One region of the Pseudomonas svalbardensis genome, then DNA from elsewhere that is predicted to be linked to it. Evidence: predicted binding sites of a transcription regulator. Region 1 holds the regulator's gene; the other holds the start of a gene.

Region 1 (5,128 bases):
CTCGACGGCCAAGGCATCAAGATGTTGATGGCAGCCGGCGTGCAGACCGCTATCATCAGCGGCCGCAAGACCCCGGTGGTCGAACGACGAGCGAAGAACCTCGGCATTCCACACGTGTACCAGGGGCGCGAAGACAAACTGGTGGTACTCGACGAGCTTCTTGCCCAACTCAACCTAAGCTATGAGCAAGTCGCCTATCTCGGCGACGACCTGCCGGACCTGCCGGTGATTCGCCGCGTCGGCCTTGGCATGGCGGTGGCAAACGCTGCCAGTTTCGTCCGTGAACACGCCCACGGCATCACCCAGGCCCGCGGTGGCGAGGGTGCCGCTCGCGAATTCTGCGAATTGATCCTGCGCGCGCAGGGCCGCCTTGATGCGGCAAACGCCGCGTACCTGTGAGCCAACTATGCTGAGCAAAAAGATTCGCAAATTCCTGGTGTTTGGCTGCATCGCAGCGATATTCGCGGCGGTCGGCTACTGGAACATCAGCCCGGAACGCTTCCTCGACCAGCCGGTGGCAAAGATCGATGAAACCGCGATCGACTATTACGCGATCAAAGCCCACAGCGTGCAGTACCTGCCTGACGGCAAACTGCAATACGAAATGACGTCCGACAAGGTTGAACACCTGAAAGCCACCGAAGTGACGCTGTTGACCAATCCCGACCTGAACATGTTCCGCGGCACCGAGTTTCCGTGGCATATCCAGAGCGAGCACGGCGAAGTGAATTCCGACGGAACTCAGGTCGAACTGATTGACTCGGTGCGCATCACGCGCTTCGACGAGAAAAACCGCAAGACCCTGATTACCACCACCCGCATGACAGTGTTCCCGCATCAGCAATATGCGCAGACCGAGCAACCCGTTAGAATCGACGGCGCTGGTGGTGTGTCGACTGGCAAGGGAATGAAAGCGTATTTGAAAGAAAGCAGGATACACCTGCTATCGAACGTAAGAGGACAGTATGAGGCTCGTTAAAACCCTCCCTATTTTGCTCGGTCTGAGCGCAGCACTGGGAAGCGTGAGCGCCTGGGCTCTGCCGAACGATCAAGAGCAGCCTATCCGCATCCAGGCCGACGATGCCCAACTGGACGACAAGAATGGTATTGCCACCTATAAAGGTGACGTGATCATTACCCAGGGCTCGATGATTGTTAAAGGCAATACTGTAACCATCACCCGCACCCCGGCCGGCGACATCGACGTGGTGACTTCGGTGGGCAATCTGGCCTACTTCGAGCAGATGCAGACGGCTGGCGACACCAAGCCGGTTCAGGGCTACGGAGTGACCATCCAGTACCACGCCTCGCAAAACCGCGTCGTATTGATCGATCGTGCCAAAGTCATCGACAAGGACAACAACGTCACCCAAGGCGAGAAAATCGTCTACGACACGGTTAAAAAGCTTGCGAGCGCCGGTCGCGCGACGGGCAACAAGGTCACCGAGTCGCGTCCGCGCATCGACATGGTGATCCAGCCGAAGAAGAAAACCGACGAGCAAAAGGCCCAGTAATGGCAACTCTGAAAGCTCAGCATCTGGCCAAGAGCTACAAGAGCCGCCAGGTCGTGCGTGACGTCAGCCTGTCGATCGACAGCGGTCAGATCGTCGGCCTGCTGGGTCCCAACGGCGCCGGCAAGACCACCTGCTTTTACATGATTGTCGGCCTGGTACAGGCCGACCAGGGCCGCGTACTGATTGACGACCTGGATGTCAGCCACCAGCCCATGCACGGTCGTGCGAAGGCCGGTATCGGCTATCTTCCGCAAGAAGCCTCGATCTTCCGCAAACTCTCGGTAGCCGACAACATCATGGCGATCCTCGAGACCCGCAAGGAACTCGACAAGGCCGGTCGTCGCAAAGAGCTGGAAAGCCTGCTGCAGGAATTCCATATCAGCCACATCCGCGACAACCTCGGGATGAGTCTGTCCGGTGGTGAACGCCGCCGCGTGGAAATCGCCCGGGCACTCGCTACCAACCCGAAATTCATCCTGCTCGACGAACCATTCGCCGGCGTGGACCCGATTTCGGTGGGCGATATCAAACAGATCATCTATCACCTCAAGGCCAAGGGCATTGGCGTGCTGATCACTGACCACAACGTCCGTGAAACCCTGGATATCTGCGAAACCGCCTACATCGTCAACGATGGCCAACTGATCGCCGAAGGTGACTCTGCCACCATCCTGGCCAACGACCTGGTCAAGGAAGTGTATCTGGGCCATGAGTTCCGCCTGTAAGCACTGAGGTGTCTGGCTGGTTGCTCGGGCGCTTGTCTCGATAAAAAATCAACATTTTTTTATTGTTACAGCGCTCTAGGCAAACGCTGCAGTTTCGGGCATATAATTTGCTTATGTTTGGCGCTCCGGCGCCCTGTAGTGGATGGCGCATGTGCGCCGGCGAATAAGGTGTTAAGCCCCTGCCATGAAACCATCGCTAGTCTTGAGAATGGGCCAGCAGCTGACGATGACACCGCAGCTGCAACAGGCCATCCGCCTGCTCCAATTGTCGACCCTGGACCTGCAACAGGAAATCCAGGAGGCCCTGGAGTCCAATCCGATGCTCGAACGCCAGGAAGAAGGCGACGACTTCGATAACGCCGACCCCTTGGCCGACAAAGCCGAACAGCCACCCAACGCCGATGTTTCGGAACCCTCCTACCAGGAAACCGCTCCGACGGTGGACAACCTCGAGGAAGGCGACTGGAACGAGCGGATTCCCAACGAACTGCCCGTCGACACCGCGTGGGAAGACGTCTACCAGACCAGCGCCAGCAGCCTGCCGAGTAACGATGACGACGAGTGGGATTTCACCACCCGTACATCGGCCGGCGAAAGCCTGCAAAGCCACTTGCTGTGGCAACTGAACCTGGCACCGATGTCCGACACTGATCGCCTGATTGCCGTGACCCTGATCGACTGCATCAACAATCAGGGTTACCTGGACGAAACTCTCGAGGAGATTCTCGAAGCCTTCGATCCGGAACTGGACATCGAACTGGACGAAATCGAAGCCGTCCTGCACCGCATCCAGCAATTCGAACCCGCTGGCATCGGCGCCCGTAATCTGGGCGAATGCCTGCTGCTGCAATTGCGTCAGTTGTCCGCCAAGACGCCTTGGCTGGTCGAGGCCAAACGCCTGGTCACCGATTACATCGACCTGCTCGGCAGCCGCGACTACAGCCAGCTGATGCGTCGCATGAAGCTCAAGGAAGATGAACTGCGCCAAGTGATTGAATTGGTCCAGAGCCTCAACCCGCGCCCAGGCTCGCAAATCGAGTCCAGCGAAGCCGAATACGTCGTTCCCGACGTGATCGTACGCAAGGACAACGAGCGCTGGCTGGTGGAACTGAACCAGGAATCCGTGCCGCGCCTGCGGGTCAATGCTCAATACGCCGGTTTCGTGCGCCGCGCCGACACCAGCGCCGACAACACCTTCATGCGCAATCAGTTGCAAGAGGCCCGCTGGTTCATCAAGAGCCTGCAAAGCCGCAACGAAACCCTGATGAAAGTAGCCACTCAGATCGTCGAGCATCAGCGCGGTTTTCTTGAATACGGCGACGAAGCCATGAAACCGCTGGTCCTGCATGACATCGCCGAAGCGGTGGGCATGCACGAGTCGACGATTTCTCGGGTGACCACGCAAAAGTTCATGCATACCCCTCGGGGTATATATGAACTGAAATACTTTTTCTCGAGCCACGTCAGCACCTCAGAGGGCGGTGAATGCTCGTCCACGGCGATCCGCGCGATCATCAAAAAACTGGTTGCCGCGGAAAATCAGAAAAAGCCGTTGAGTGACAGCAAGATCGCTGGTTTACTGGAGGCACAAGGCATTCAGGTGGCTCGCCGCACCGTCGCCAAGTACCGCGAATCCCTCGGGATCGCGCCTTCGAGCGAACGCAAGCGGTTGATGTAGAGCCACGCCACAGCGTTCCAGTGGCAGGCATTTCTGCCTGCCGCTTTATGCACTGGCAACGAAGGAGAGCTGTATGCAAGTCAACATCAGTGGACACCAACTGGAAGTGACCGAACCTCTTCGCACCTACATCGGCGAAAAACTCGAACGATTAGAGAGGCATTTCGACAAGATCACCAACGTGCAAGTCACGATGACGGTCGAAAAGCTCAAGCAGAAAATCGAAGCCACGCTGCATATTCCCGGCAATGAAGTGGTCGCAAACGCGGAGCATACCGATATGTACGCGGCGATCGACGCACTGACCGACAAGCTGGATAAACAACTCAAAAAGCATAAGGAAAAGACCCAAAGCCTCCTCCAGGGCGCGACCGGTCGTTAACACTCCCAACCCATGATCCGACTTGAAAGCATCCTGACCCCCGGCCGTTCCCTCGTGAACGTGCCGGGCGGCAGTAAAAAGAAAGCCCTCGAGCAAATTGCCAACCTTATCCACAAAGAAGTGCCGGATCTGGAGATGCAAGATGTCTTCGAGGCTCTGATTGCCCGTGAAAAACTTGGCTCAACCGGTTTTGGCAACGGCATCGCCATTCCCCACTGCCGCCTGAAGGGCTGCACCTCGCCCATCAGTGCCCTGATGCACCTTGATGCACCCATCGATTTCGACGCCATCGACGGCGCCCCGGTTGACCTGCTGTTCGTTCTGCTGGTCCCGGAAGCCGCTACCGATGCGCACCTGGAGTTACTGCGCCAGATCGCCAGCATGCTCGACCGCAAGGAAGTGCGCGAAAAACTGCGCAGCGCCCCGAGCAATGAAGCCTTGTATCAGGTTGTCCTGGACGAGCAAAACGGTCATTAATCATGCGCTTGATCATCGTCAGTGGCCGCTCCGGCTCAGGTAAAAGTACCGCACTCGATGTTCTCGAGGACAACGGCTACTACTGCATCGACAACCTGCCCGCCGGCCTGCTGCCGGAACTGGCCGAACGCGCGTTGATTCACACCGAGCTGGCGCAACCGCTGGTTGCCGTATCGATCGATGCGCGTAACTTGCCGAGTCACTTGTCGCGGTTTCCCGAACTGCTGGAAGAAGTACGCAGCCGGCATATACAGTGTGATGTGCTTTATCTGGACGCCGACGAAGAAACCTTGCTCAAACGCTTCTCGGAAACCCGCCGTCGCCACCCGCTGAGCAATGCCAATCGCTCGCT
Region 2 (5,128 bases), 2.0 Mb from region 1:
CGTTGAAGCCGTCCTTACGCATCTGGATGTCGATTTCCAGTGAGTTACCTTCGGCCATGATCAGCCGTTGCAGGTCCGGGGTGTTCTTCACCACTTCATAAATCCCTACTCGCCCTTTGTAACCGTTGTTGCAGTGATCGCAACCGACTGGCTCATAGATCGTGAATGAGCCGATGCGTTCCTCGGGGAAGCCTTCCTTCAGCAACGCCTCCCGGGGGATCTCGATGGGTTTCTTGCAATGGCTGCACAGCTTGCGTGCCAGGCGCTGGGCAATGATCAGGCTGATCGAGGTGGCAATGTTGAAACCCGGAATGCCCATGTTGTGCAGGCGAGTCAGGGTTTCGGCGGCGCTGTTGGTGTGCAGGGTCGACAGCACCAGGTGTCCGGTCTGGGCGGCTTTAATGGCTATTTCGGCGGTTTCGAGGTCGCGGATCTCGCCGACCATGATCACGTCCGGGTCCTGTCGCAGAAATGAGCGCAACGCCTGGGCGAAGTCCATTCCCTGTTTGGGATTGACGTTGACTTGGTTGATGCCTTCCATGTTGATCTCCACCGGGTCTTCGGCGGTGGAGATGTTGATGTCCACGGTGTTGAGAATGTTCAGCCCGGTGTAGAGCGATACGGTCTTGCCCGAGCCGGTGGGCCCGGTCACCAGAATCATCCCCTGCGGCTGCTTGAGGGCGGCCATGTACAGTTCTTTCTGGTCGGGCTCGTAGCCGAGGGCGTCGATGCCCATTTGAGCGCTGGACGGATCGAGGATCCGGATCACCACTTTCTCGCCCCACAGAGTTGGCAGCGTATTGACCCGAAAGTCGATGGATTTGCTCTTGGACAGGCGCATCTTGATCCGCCCGTCCTGGGGCCGGCGCCGTTCCGAAATGTCGAGGCTGGCCATGACTTTCAGCCGCGCGGCGATGCGATTGGCCAAGTGAATCGGTGGCTTGGCGACTTCACGCAAAATACCGTCGGTGCGCATCCGCACGCGGTAGGTTTTTTCGTAGGGCTCGAAATGCAGGTCGGAAGAGCCGCTTTTGATCGCGTCCAGCAACATCTTGTGAACGAAGCGCACCACGGGCGCGTCATCGGCATCCTGGCCGGCGATGGTGTCTTGTTTGTTGTCATCGATCGACTCGATGTCCACGCCATCGAGGTCAACGTCGGCCATGTCTTCCAGGCCGGTGCCTTGGGTATCGAAGAATTTTTCGATGGCGTCGCTGAGCTTGTCGTCCTCCACCAGAATGGCTTCGGTATTCAGCCCGGTGCTGAACTGGATGTCATTGATGGCTTGCTGATTGGTCGGGTCGGAAACGCCCACGAACAACTTGTTGCCGCGCCGCCAGAGGGGCAGGGCGTGGTGCTGACGGACCAGTTTTTCGCTGACCAGCCCTTTAGGTTGTGTTTCCTTATCCAGGCAACTGAGATCAAGCAGCGTCATGCCGAAATGTTCCGAGGCAATCTCGGCAACCTGCCGACTCTTCACCAGTTTGTTCTGCACCAGGTAAGTGACCAGGGAGATTTTGTTGCGCTGGGCTTGCTGATACGCCTGTTGCGCGCTTTTGTCAGTGAGCAACTCGGCCAGGACCAATTGCTTGGCCAGACCGCTAAGGGCGATGTCATTCATTGGGATACCGGACGCAGACAGTTCATGACTTATAGCCTAGTCAAGCGGAGGAACCAAACCAGCACCGCTCAGGTGACAAAAAGTGTCAGATAGTGCGGATTCTGGGGGTAGGAAAGCGCTTTGTGTTGGCCTCGTGCCCCTATAACAGGGGGCGAAGGGCTTGGCATGGGCTGTGCTGTGGCTAGTTCAGATCATGAGATTTCGACTCATGCATGGAGCTTGTCTATGAATACTCAAAAAGGTTTTACCCTGATCGAACTGCTGATCGTGGTGGCGATCATCGGGATTCTGGCGACGTTTGCCTTGCCACAATATTCAAAGTACCAGGCCCGGGCCAAAGTCACGGCGGGGCTGGCTGAGATCAGCGCGTTGAAAGTGCCTTTCGAGGACACCATCAACCAAGGCACCGACCCTACATTGCTCTTGGTTGCGGGTAACGCGGCGGCGACGACCTCCAATTGCACGTTGGCGGCTTCAGGCACAGCTTCGACAGGTGCGGGCACGATCACTTGCACGCTGGTTAATGCCCCAGGACCGGTGTTGGGCAAAACCATCACACTGACTCGCTCGTCAGGAAACACGGCGGGCGCCTGGACGTGTGCCAGCAATGTTAACGCTGACTTCGCACCAAAAGGCTGTCCCGGCAGCGGCGCGTAATCTCGCTGCTTGATCTGATGCCTCGTCTGTTTGACGGGGCATTTTTTTGTTCGCTGTTCGGGGCAAACTGGAGTAATTGAGAAAACTTCCAACAATTCATGGCCTTAGGCCTGCGGTAAAACCCGCAACTTGCATGTACATAATTTCGAACTCATGCAATTTGCATGATTCCGAAAATCAGGTGTTTCTGTAAGCTGTTGATTTATATGTATTTATTGACTGTCTCAAAGTTGGCACAACGTTCGCAATATCTCCAGTAACCCTGCTGACAAGACACGCAGCAGACTTTATGAAAAACAGGAGTTACTCGTATGAAGAAGTTCGCTATCGCTGCCGCTACTGCTACCGCGCTGACCCTGACCATGGCCAACGCTGCATTTGCTCAAACCCAAGCCACTCAAGCACCTATGATGCTGGCTGCTGGCGAGGTCACTGAAGCGAAAGAGGATGTTTCCGATACTTGGATCACCACCAAAGTCAAAAGTGACCTGGTGACTGAAAAAGGCATTCCTGGTACCGATATCAAAGTCGAAACCAACAAAGGCGTTGTGTCCCTGTCGTCCACCGTTGCGGTGACTGACGCTCAGAAAACCACTGCTGTGGCCATCACCAAGAAAATCAAAGGCGTCAAAGCGGTCTCCGCTGACGGCCTGAAAGCCGAGTAAGGCAAGACTTCTCGCCTGGACTGGGAGAAGGCGCGACAGACGGGCCGAGCAATACGTCTGCCGCCTCAGGAGAGTTCATGCGAAAGGCCACAAGGATGTGGCCATTACAGGCCCCGGCATTCGTGTCGGGGCCTGTTCTATTTGATCTTCAGTTACCGCGCTTGCTGGTGATCTGCTTCAAACGATTACCTTCAAAACGCAGGTACTGATACATCCCGCCGTTGGGCCCGTAGGTCCATTCCTCGACCTGAAACTCTTCCCGTCGGTTGGCGCTGCGCTTGTAGCCCAACAGATCACGGCTGACCGGTTCACCGCATTTCTGCAGTACTTCGCTGGACCTGTCCCCGACACTGACCAGTTGACTGCCGCAGCGCAGGGTATCGGCTGCCGAGGCCTGACTGGCGGCTATCGCCAGAGTCAGGCTCACCAGCCATTTCGCGCCCATCACTCGGCGTCCAGATGCAGCGGCGTAACCACCCGACCGTCACTTTGCGCTTCGCCGAGGTTAGCGTCGATGAAGTACACGCGGTCATCGGCCAACTGACCCTTGTCGACCAGATAGTCCTTGATGTTGCTGGCGCGTTCCTGACCCAACTGACGCAACAGCACGTCGCTGGAACTCCAGAACTTGATCACGCCTTCGTGCATTTTTACCGTGCGTTCTTCCTTGCCAAGATCCTTCCACTCGGCGGGTGGCTGAGTCTTCAGGCGCGTGCGATAGATCCCTTCCAGCAGCGGACCTTTCTCGTTATCCGGTACTTCCAGCAATGAAGCCTGAGCCGGCACCTTGTCACCGCGACGCTGGAGCATTTTGTAGTAGTTGTACTGGTATTCCCGCTCCAGACGTTGCTCGGCGATCAGCGGGCCATCGCTGCTTGCAGCTGCCGTGCCTTCGATTTCCAGGCGCAGGGCCGGACGTTCCTTGAGGGCCTGGGACAGTTTGACCAGCGAGCCCTCGGCCTCCTTGCTCAGGTCGCTTGAACCCGGGGCAAACGACACAATGCCCAAATCTTCCGAACCACCACCACTGACCAGTCCGCCAATCATTTTGAATGGCGCCGCGGCGGCTTTGACGATCAGGTTGCGCAAGGTCTGCCAGACAATCGGCATGATGCTGAACTGCGGGTTGTTCAGGTCGCCGGTCACCGGCAGTTCAATGGAAATCTTGCCGTCGACGTCCTTGAGCAACGCAATGGCCAGTTTCAGCGGCAGGCCCACGGCGTCCGGACTGTCGACTTTCTCACCCAGTTGCAGCTGCTCGACCACCACTTTGTTTTCGGCCTTGAGCTGGCCCTTGGTGATCAGGTAATGCAGGTCGAGGTTGAGCCGGCCCTTGCGGATGCGGTAACCGGCGAACTTGCCGGAGTAGGGCGTGAGCGTGGTCAGTTCAACACGTTTGAAACTGGTGGCGATGTCGAGGCTGGCCATCGGATCGAACGGGTTGACCGAGCCCTTGATGGTGACGGGTGCATAGCGGTCGACCTTGCCTTTGATATCGACGCTGGCCGGTTTCGCCTGACGGCTGTCGATGGTGCCAATTTGTCCATTGAGCTGTTGAACGGCCGTGGCGAAATTCGGGGTCAGGCTGAAGTCGGCGAAGTTGGCCGAGCCGTCATTGATGGCAATGCCGCCAATGTGAATGCCCAGCGGTTTTTCCTTGCTGACAGGTTTGGCTGCAGCTGTTTTGGCGCCTGAGTCGGCCGGTTGCGGGATCAGCAAGTCATCGATGTTGGTGGTGCGGTCATCGTTGATCATGAAGCGCGCATAAGGCTGGAACAGGTTGACCTTGTCGATCGACAGGCTGTCGCCGTGTTGATAATTCAGGCCTTCGAGCACCAACTGCTGCCACTTGAGGAAGTCGCGGGTTTTGAGGGTGTCGAGGGTATGCAGTTGATCGACCTGAGCACGGCCGGTGACGCTGAATGCCAGCGGCTCGGTGTTTTTCAGATCGACCGCCAGATCACTGCCGAGCATGCCGCTGCGCAGTTCCAGGCGAATGAACGGGTTGATATAGGACTGGGCAACGCGCAGGTCGATGTCCTTGGTTTGTACTTTTAACCTGGCGCTGACCGGGGCGAGATTGACGATACCGTCTGCCGTGATCTTGCCTTGCTTGCCCACGCCCGTATCGAGCTTGAGGTTAAAAGGCGAGCCATTGAGGCTGTCGAAATTCTGCAGGTCCAGG

The links. Region 1 encodes sigma-54, which starts transcription at its own class of promoters, with help from an activator protein. Its sites were predicted from a motif close to ANTGGCATNNANNTTGCTNT; they were not measured.
Region 2: a site for sigma-54 is predicted at 1,781-1,800, ahead of QFX16_RS24730 (pilin). Genes of this name have one in related genera too.

The regions. Positions count from the first base shown of each region.
Region 1 covers NZ_CP125619.1:1,008,375-1,013,502, reverse strand. The annotation lists gene QFX16_RS04390 (KdsC family phosphatase) at 1-399, shown strand, start outside; gene lptC (LPS export ABC transporter periplasmic protein LptC) at 407-979, shown strand; gene lptA (lipopolysaccharide transport periplasmic protein LptA) at 966-1,514, shown strand; gene lptB (LPS export ABC transporter ATP-binding protein) at 1,514-2,239, shown strand; gene QFX16_RS04370 (RNA polymerase factor sigma-54) at 2,424-3,917, shown strand; gene hpf (ribosome hibernation-promoting factor, HPF/YfiA family) at 3,991-4,299, shown strand; gene ptsN (PTS IIA-like nitrogen regulatory protein PtsN) at 4,312-4,776, shown strand; gene rapZ (RNase adapter RapZ) at 4,779-5,128, shown strand, end outside.
Region 2 covers NZ_CP125619.1:5,358,103-5,363,230, reverse strand. The annotation lists gene pilB (type IV-A pilus assembly ATPase PilB) at 1-1,621, opposite strand, end outside; gene QFX16_RS24730 (pilin) at 1,847-2,278, shown strand; gene QFX16_RS24725 (BON domain-containing protein) at 2,590-2,943, shown strand; gene QFX16_RS24720 (DUF2845 domain-containing protein) at 3,092-3,388, opposite strand; gene QFX16_RS24715 (DUF748 domain-containing protein) at 3,388-5,128, opposite strand, start outside.